One region of the Stakelama saccharophila genome, then DNA from elsewhere that is predicted to be linked to it. Evidence: riboswitches for the same ligand, from Rfam matches in the RefSeq annotation. Region 1 holds a riboswitch; the other holds the start of a gene.
The links. A riboswitch is a leader RNA that binds a small molecule or an ion and turns the genes downstream of it on or off. The one in region 1 is predicted to bind cobalamin.
Positions count from the first base shown of each region.

Region 2: it holds a riboswitch for cobalamin, as region 1 does, so the genes downstream of both, RPR59_RS11445 (TonB-dependent receptor plug domain-containing protein) here and metE (5-methyltetrahydropteroyltriglutamate--homocysteine S-methyltransferase) in region 1, are expected to answer to the same signal.

Region 1 is NZ_CP135076.1:1,570,011-1,574,619, forward strand. Features, by position in the region: gene RPR59_RS07415 (hypothetical protein) at 1-168, opposite strand, end outside; tRNA gene RPR59_RS07420 (tRNA-Pro) at 276-352, shown strand; gene metE (5-methyltetrahydropteroyltriglutamate--homocysteine S-methyltransferase) at 529-2,808, opposite strand; cobalamin riboswitch at 2,920-3,122, opposite strand; gene RPR59_RS07430 (tetratricopeptide repeat-containing sulfotransferase family protein) at 3,214-4,609, opposite strand, start outside.
Region 2 is NZ_CP135076.1:2,463,550-2,468,158, forward strand. Features, by position in the region: gene RPR59_RS11445 (TonB-dependent receptor plug domain-containing protein) at 79-2,004, opposite strand; cobalamin riboswitch at 2,183-2,405, opposite strand; tRNA gene RPR59_RS11450 (tRNA-Ala) at 3,130-3,205, opposite strand; gene RPR59_RS11455 (TIGR02300 family protein) at 3,282-3,611, opposite strand; gene aroA (3-phosphoshikimate 1-carboxyvinyltransferase) at 3,715-4,609, shown strand, end outside.

The DNA.
Region 1 (4,609 bases):
GAGATCGGCGATGGCGGCGGACGAAAAGCCGTTATAGGTCGGCTGCACGTCGACTGATGTGCAATCCGGCTTTTCCGGCTTCGCGGCCGCGGCCTGCTGGTCCGCGCCCGAACTGTTGCAGCCGGCGAGCAGCGCCAGGCCGGCGATCGCGGTAATGGAGCGTTGCATGATGGTCCTCCCCCTTCGGTTTACGGAAGGGGGCAGCATAACGATGCGAACCGCGCTGTCACGATGACGTTGCTCCGCGCGCGGTGAGCGTGTAGCAGCGCGACGGTCGGGGAGTAGCGCAGCCTGGTAGCGCATCTGCTTTGGGAGCAGAGGGTCGCAGGTTCGAATCCTGTCTCCCCGACCAACAGATATTTCTGCTTATATTCGATGATCGATACCGGCGTGCTCCGCCATATGCTCGAAAACACGACGCTGTCTGTCGCCGTGCCGCCGAACGGCGTGCCGTGATGATTGGCGTCGCCGGGAAAAAATCGTGTCGATCAATCCGGCGACGCCGTTTCAGGCCCTTGCCGTGATGCGTCAGACCCGTGCCGTCCCTTCGGCCCGCAGGGTACGCGCCGCCGCGACCATCGCATCGATCGACGGGCGTACCTCCTCCCATCTGCGCGTCTTGAGTCCGCAATCGGGATTTACCCAGAGCTGCTCGGGCCGCAGATGGCGCTGCGCGAGGCGGATCAGGTGAACCATCTCGTCCTCACCGGGCACACGCGGCGTATGGATGTCATAGACACCCGGCCCGATCGCCGCCGGATATTCGTAGCGGGCGAAGCCTTCGAGCAACTCCATCTGCGACCGCGCCGTTTCGATCGAGATCACATCGGCATCCATCGCGCCGATATCGGCGAGAATGTCGTTGAATTCCGAATAGCACATATGCGTGTGAATCTGCGTCCGGTCCTCGACCCCCGAAGCGGCGAGTCGGAAACAGTCGACCGCCCAGTCGAGATAATGCCGCCACGCATCGCGCCTGAGCGGCAGGCCCTCACGAAGCGCCGCCTCGTCGATCTGGATCGCCTTGCAACCGGCGGCTTCCAGATCCCGCACCTCGTCGCGGATGGCGAGCGCGATCTGGCGGCAACTGTCCTCGCGCGGCTGATCGTCGCGCACGAAGCTCCAGTTGAGGATCGTGACGGGACCGGTGAGCATTCCCTTCACCGGCCTGTCCGTCAGGCCCTGGGCATAATGCCACCAGTCCACCGTCATCGGCTCTGGCCGCGAGACGTCGCCGAACAGGATCGGCGGGCGCACGCAACGCGAACCGTAGGATTGTACCCAACCGCCCGTGGTGAAGGCGAAACCCGACAGCTTCTCGCCGAAATACTGGACCATGTCGTTGCGCTCGAACTCGCCATGGACGAGCATGTCGAGCCCGACCTCCTCCTGCCAGCGGATCGCGCGTTCGGTTTCGGCGCGCAGGAAGGCGTCATAGCCGGCAGCATCCATTTCGCCCCGGTTGTATGAAGCGCGTGCCTTGCGCACCTCACGCGTCTGCGGGAAGGAGCCGATCGTCGTCGTTGGAAAGAGCGGCAGGTTGAGCGCCTCGGCCTGCGCGCGCGTACGTTCGTCATGCCCGGACTTGCGCTGGCGCATGTCGGGCGTTGCCTGGTGGACGCGGGCTGCGACCGCGCTGTCGTGGATGCGCTGCGACCGCTTGCGCGAGACCGATGCCTCGGTCGACGCGGCAAGGTCTTTCGCCACCGCATCGCGGCCTTCGTTGAGCGCGGTCTTGAGCGTGGTCAGTTCGGCGACCTTCTGCGCGGCAAAGGCGAGCCACTGTTTCACCTCGTCATCGAGCTTTTGCTCCAGGTCGAGATCGACCGGCACGTGGAGCAGCGAACAGGACGGCGCGACAACGATGTCCCGCAACGCCGCGATCGGTTCCAGCCGGTCGAGCAGCGCCGCGAGATCCGCGCGCCAGACATTGCGGCCGTCGATCACGCCGAGCGAGAGCAGCAGTGACTTGGGCGCGATCCTGACCAGCCGGTCGAGCTGTTCGGGCGCGCGGACGCAATCGATGTGCAGCCCCGACACCGGCAGCGACGCGGCGAAGGACAGATTGTCGCCCAATCCGCCGAAATAGGTGGTCAGCATCAGTTTCGGCCCCGAGCGCGCAAGCTTGGCATAGGCGCGGGTGAGGGCGCTGCGCTGGCGGTCGTCGAGGTCGGTGACGAGGATCGGCTCGTCGATCTGCACCCATTCGGCGCCGGCCTGCCCAAGATGACCGAGGATCACGCGATAAAGACCGAGCACCTCCTCGAGATAATCGAACGGGTCGATGCCATGCCCCTTGGCCAGGCTGAGCCAGGTGATCGGACCGACGATGACGGGCCGGGTTTCGAACCCCTGTGCCTTCGCCTCGCGATAGGCATCGACAACGCCCAGCCGGCCGAGCGCAAGATGCTGTCCGGCATGGAGTTCGGGAACGATATAGTGGTAGTTGGTATCGAACCACTTGGTCATTTCGCAGGCGGTGACGCTGTCCGCGCCGCCGGTGCCGCGCGCCATCGCGAAATAGGTCGAAAGGTCGGCGGTGCCGTGCGGGACGCCGTAGCGATCGGGAATCGCGCCAAGCATCGCGCTCATGTCGAGCATATGGTCGTACAGCGAGAAATCGCCCGACGGCAGCCAGTCGACGCCGAGTGCATTCTGTCGCGCCCAGGACGCGGTTCTGAGGCCGGCTGCGGCCCCGAGCAATTCTGTCTCGTCCGATTTTCCCGACCAGAATTTTTCGAGTGCGAATTTCAGCTCGCGGCGCGGCCCGATGCGTGGAAAGCCGAGGGTGGCGGTGGTGACGGTCATATTCTTCAACCCCGAAGATGAAGGCGGGGGCGATAGCCGGACACCGTCACGCGTGACCGGAAGCGGGCCGGCCACGACTGTCAGGAGACCAGACCGGGCACCCCGCCGGTGGACGTTATGGCGTCGAAGGCAGGTCTCCTGGCTCGCGGGTCATAGCGGACGGTCCGTCTTCCCGAGGCTTTGCGCCCCAGTGACATGGATGGACCGCCGCTCGCCGCTTACAGTTGCGGGGGCAGCGCCGGATTTGCACCGGCTTCCCGTCTTAGCTCCGGTGTGGCCATGCCGACCGGAGAACCTCGACCACCGCAATATCGCGTAGTGCGGTGGCCTGCGTCAAGCGTCATATAAAGATTTCTTTATATCTTCGGGTGAGGGTGCCCGGCAACGGTCATGGGATACGCCGGCTTACGGCGCCAGCGGGCCCAGCGCCTTCTTCAGCGGATCCAGCCACGGCTCGAACGGTTTCCAGCTTCCCACGCCGCTCTTGTTGATCGGCCGGCGCACCTGTTCGGAACTGGCGGTCCTGACGGCGCGGTCGGTCTTATGGAATTCCAGGCAGGCCCGCTCGAAGGGAAGCCCGACGAAATCGAGCATCCGCCGCACCTGGCCTTCCAGATCGTCCAATACGTCCTCATGGACGACGCGGAGAACCCTGCCCGGCAGGACCCGGTCCCAATGGTCCATCAGCGCGACATAGTCGCGGTAATACCGGCCGATTTCGTACAGGCCGTAGGTGAATTCCTGGCCTTCCGCGAACAACTGCTTGAACCCGGAAAAACAGCAATCCATCGGCGCCCGCCTGGCGTCGATGATCTTCGCATTGGGCAGGATCAGGTGGATGAGACCGATATGCCGGAAATTGTTCGGCATCTTGTCGATGAAGAAGGGCGCGCCGCCGCGGTGGATGCGGGTGTTCTCGATGAACTGTTCGCCCATTTCGCGAAGCTGTTCGGCCGACAGTCCGGCTAGATTGGCGGGATAGTGGCCCTGTCCGCCGCCCTTCATCCGCCCGCGCAGCCGGTGCGCCAGCGACAGGATGTCGGGCAGCTCCATCGTGCCATCGACCTGGCTGTGCGAGGCGAGGATCTGCTCGATCAGCGTCGACCCGGCCCGCGGCAGCCCGAGCACGAAGATCGGATCGGGGGCGGGATCGCCCATGCCCGCCTTTGCTGCGAACAGGTCCGGCGTGCAGAATTCGCGCTGCAGCGCCAGCTCCGCCGACATGGCATCGGCGTCATAGCGCGATTGGCGGCGTTTCAGATCGTTGCCCTGCGCATAGAAGCGGAAGGATTCGTCATATTCGCGCCGGTCTTCATGTGCCTTGCCCAGCGCGAAGGACAGGTTCACGCGGTCCATGAAGCCCAGATCGGCGCGACCGACCTGATCGTGCATCTGCGCGATCTCGGCATCGGTGAAGCGATAGGTCTTGAGATTGGCCAGCGAATACCAGGCGTCACCATGTCCCGGTATCGCCGCCGTTGCGGCGCGGTACGAGGCGACCGCCGCGTCATGCTCTCCGCGCGTCTTGAGCGCATGGCCCCTGGAAGTCAGCGTGGCCGGGTCGTTCGGAAGCTTCGCCAGCACCCGGTCGAATAGGGCGAAGGCGCGCTCATAATCGCCGGTCTGCATCGCCTCGATCGCGAGTTGCGACTGGAACAGCGGGTTGTCGGGATCGCGCTCGTACAGCGCTTCCGCCTGGGCGAGTGCAGCGGCGAATTTTTGCCGTTTCCTGAGAAGCCGGATCCAGTCGAGGCGAAGCTGGACATTGTCGGGTTCGAACGCGACCGCGCTTTCCAGCAGG
Region 2 (4,609 bases), 890 kb from region 1:
CCTGTGTCGCGATTTTGCGTATCCAACCCCGCCATGCCGAAAGCGATCCGGCATGGCGGCTGAGGAGGGGGCCGGCGATCAGAAGTGCGCGCGCACCCCGGCATAGGCCGCGCGCGGGCTGCCGAGCGTGCTGAAAATCTCCTCATACTCCTCGTCGAACAGGTTCTCGATCCGGCCATAGACGGAGAAGCGCTCGCTCAACCGGTATTCGGCCGCCAGGTTCACCAGCACATATTCCTGCAGCGACTTGGTGACGGGGATATAGCTGGGATCGGTATAGGCGATATCGGTCATCCGCCCGTTATACCGCACCGTCAGCGTGCCGGAGAGGCGCTTGTCCGTGCTGAAGGCGGTCAGGTTGAAACTGCCCATATGCTTCGGCCGCCGCACCTCGGCGACGCCGTTCTCGTCGGCGTCGGTATAGGTATAGGCAAGATCGAGGCGAAGCTGCGGAATCGGCTGGGCCGAGGCGAAGGCCTCCACCCCCTTGCGGTGCGACAGCCGGTCCGCGTTGACGGACGTCGCGACGAAATCGGGCGCCGGATAGGCGGTGACGATCTCGTCCTCCAGCCGGTTGTCGAAATAGGTCACGCCGACATGCGCCTTGTCGCCGGCGATCACCTGGTCGACGCCCGCTTCCCAGCCCTTCGACGTCTCGGGCGCCAGATCGGGATTGCCGATATACCGGCCGTCGATATAGCCGAACAGTTCGTAGAAGCCGGGATTGCGCACCCCCGTCCCCCATGCGCCGTGCAGCCGGGTGCCGGTGGCGAAGCGATAGCCTGCCTGCACCCGATAGGTGGTGACGTCGGCGAACCGGTCGTTGAGGTCGCGCCGCACCGACCCGTCGAGCGCGAGCCCGCCCGCGCGCAGCGAATACTGCCCGACGATGCCGACGGTATCGATATGCTTCTCGCCGGTAAACGCGCCGCCGCTGGCGACCGTGTTGCGAAAGCTTTCGCGCTCCACGTCGACCGCGCCGGTGATGCGGTGCCGCACCGCGCCGGTGTCGAAGCGATAGGCGCTGACGAACGAGCCCTTGTAGCGCGCGCCGTGGTCGCCCGACGTCTCTGCCTCGCCGGTATAGTTATGGCGGCGGGTATCGGCGATCTGCGCGGTCAGCGAATTGGTCCAGCGTCCGTCCGCCAGCGCCAGTTCGCCCTTCACCAGACCGTAGAGCCCGTCATTGGTGAAATATTCGCCCGGCGTATCGACCGTCAGGCCGAAGGTCGGGCTGGTCGGATCGCCGTCGGTCTGGTTGGTTTCGGCGCGGGTATAGCTGTAGCGGCCGACGCCGGTCAGCGTGAAATTGGCGGTGGGCGACCAGATCAGCTTCGCATTCGCGCCGACATTGTCCGACCCCAGCTCGCGCGTGCCACCGCGCGCGGTCGCGAAGCCGTCGGTGGTATAGCCGGTGGCCGACAGCGCATAATCCAGCGCGCCAGAAACGCCGGCGACGCGCGCGGCGCCGCTCGCTGTGCCCTGCGACCCGCCCTCGGCCCGCAGGCTGACGCCCGGCGCCTCCGCCCCGGTCAGCGTGACGATCTGCACCACCCCGCCGATCGCATCGGAGCCATACAGCGCCGATTGCTGCCCGCGCAGCACCTCGATCCGCATCGCCGGGTCGGCGAGCACGGTGCCGAGATCATATTCGCCGTAGAACGGATCGGCCCCTTCGATACCGTCGATCAGCACCAGCGACTGGTTGCTCTCGCTCCCCCGGATGCGGATCTGGGTGAAGCCGCCGATCGCGCCGGTGCGGTTGACCGCGATCCCCGGCACGTCGCGCAGCACGTCGGACACCACGCGCGTCTGGCGGTTCTGCAGCTCCTGGTCGGAAATGACGGTGATGGATGCGGGCACGTCCTCTGCCCTTTCGGCCTCGCCGGCACGATTGGCCGTCACGATGATTTCGGGATCGCGGGCGGCGGCAACGCCGGCGGTCTGTGCCGCGGCCGGCAGGGCGGCGGTGACGGCGATGGCGGAAACGAACGATGACAACATGGGCGGAAACCCCCTCGGATGCGCGAACGACAGGTCGCGAGGGGGCGCATGGCACGAGCGGACGCCCGCCGTTCCGGCACCCAGCGGCAACCGGCGGAACGATCCGATGCGGCTCCCTCCGCGTCGGGATGTCGCTCCAAACGGAGGTCCGTGCCTCGGCCAGTCCCTGGACCCAAGCAAGAGCGACCACGCGCCGGCAGGTCTCCTGGCTCGCGGATCACCGCATTCGATGCGCCAGCCTTCCCGGGTCTTGCCCAGTGACCGCTCCCTCGGGCGGGAGCCTCGCGCATCGCGCTAACCGCTTACAGTTGCAGGGACAGCCGCGGCCTGGGATGCCCCTCGGGCATCCGCACCGCATTCCCTCTGGGCCCTGAAAGGGCGCCGGCACGATGTTGTGCGACCGGCCAGCGGCCGGTCGCCGGGCGGCTCATAGCAAGTACGCGCGGCGATGCAATCGCTCGCACGACCCGCTGTACCGATCGGGCGAAAAGGCGTAGGATCGGAGTCGAGCCGGCAAGGACACCGCGCATGCGGGCGACGGCTCAGGGAGAGGGTGCATGGACCGCCTGAGTCCGGAAGTGGGCGATTGCCCCGTCGCGTTCCAGCTCGGAACCGCGATCACCGCAACCGCCATCATCACGCTGATCGCGCTGCTGATCGCCTGACCCGACCCGAACGGGTCGCCCGAAGCGCGAATTCGGCGGTGCCGATCCGCGCCATCAGTGCGCGCCCGACTTTCGTCCAAGCAGTTCAGCGAAATGCGGGAGCGACTTCGTCCCGGAAGCGTTACTCCAACCCCGCAAGAACGACGGACTACGAACGAATGCCCAGGCCGCGCCGCAATTCGAAACGCATCGCCCTGTTCGCCATCCTGATCCTGGCGATCGTCTTCATCATCTTTGTCGGGTACAACACCTTCTACGTCGCCCAGACCAGCTAAGCAGTTCCAGCCGCGATCGGACGAAGACGGCGGTGCAGGAACGATGCCCTCCACCTTGCGTCATCAAGGACCGAGGGCGGGCGGCCGCACCGGCCGAAGGATCGTCGCTTACGCGATGCGAGGCGCTTCGCCGCGGCACACGCGCTGCTTCAACGGCGCGCCGAAGAGTTGTGCTGAGGTCCCGGTGGTGGAGCCGAGGGGGATCGAACCCCTGACCTTCGCAATGCCATTGCGACGCTCTCCCAGCTGAGCTACGGCCCCGTTCCGGTGTGGAGGCGTCGCCCTTTAGTCGGGCGACGCTCCCTTGGCAAGCGGTGCATCGCACCGCCGCGTGAATTTATTCCTCGTCGCTGTTTTCCGGACGCTTCACGCCCAGATCGTCGTCGCCGCCGAGATCGTTGTCGTCGTCGACCGGATCTTCGTCGTCCTCGCTGATGTCCAGATCCTCGTCTTCCGACAGGTCCTGGTCCTTGGATTCGGCTTCCTTTTCCTTGACCTTTTCGTCCTTGTTCTCGAACGGCAGCGGCTGTTTCGACTTCAGGATGGGCTCGGGTTCCCATTCGTTCCCGCATTCGATGCAGGCGACGGGATCGTCCTTGCCAAGATCATAGAAACGCGTCGCGCATTTCGGGCAGGTTCGCTTCGTGCCCCATTCCGGCTTGACCATGTGCCGTCTCTTGCCTTTCGAAAGTGATGGAATCCGCGGGTCGATCCCGCAAAGTGGGGCGCGCCTTGCCATAGCGCAAGCGCACTGTCAAAAGCCGCGTCCCATGCCGCATGCCCAGCCCCGCCCCTTTTCCCTGTCGACCACCGGCCCGCTCACCGGCACGATCACCGTGCCGGGCGACAAGTCGATCAGCCACCGGTCGCTGATGTTCGCCGGCCTCGCGGTCGGGCAAAGCCGTATCCACGGGCTGCTCGAAGGCGAGGATGTGCTCGCCAGCGCGGCGGCGATGCGCGCGATGGGCGCCGATATCGTTCGCGGCGACGACGGCGCCTGGCAGGTGTCCGGCGTCGGTGTCGGCGGCCTGCTCCAGCCGGCGACAGCACTCGACATGGGCAATTCGGGAACGTCGACGCGGCTGCTGATGGGTCTGGTGGCGAGCCACCCGATCACCGTCACCTTCACCGGCGACGCCTCGCTTTCGCAGCGGCCGATGGGCCGGGTGGTCGCGCCGCTTTCGCGCATGGGGGCGGACTTCACCTGCGCGCCGGGCGAGCGCCTGCCGCTGACCATGCGCGGCCTCTGCCCGGCGGTGCCGATCAGCTATACGCTGCCGGTCGCCTCGGCCCAGGTGAAGTCGGCGGTGCTGCTCGCCGGGTTGAATGCACCCGGCATCACCCGCGTCATCGAACCGGTTCCGACCCGCGACCATACCGAACGGATGCTGCGCGGCTTCGGCGCGGATCTGACGGTCGAGGACGGACCCGAAGGGCGCATCATCTCCCTTCGCGGCGAAGCGGAACTGAAGCCGCAGACGATCACGGTGCCCGGCGACCCCTCCTCCGCCGCCTTCTGGATGGTGGCGGCGTCGATCGTGCCCGGGTCCGACATCACCATCCGCAATGTCGGTCTGAACGCGACGCGCGCCGGCCTCGTCACGGCGCTGCGCATGATGGGGGCCGATATTGCCGAGATCGACGCGCGCGACGTCGGCGGCGAAC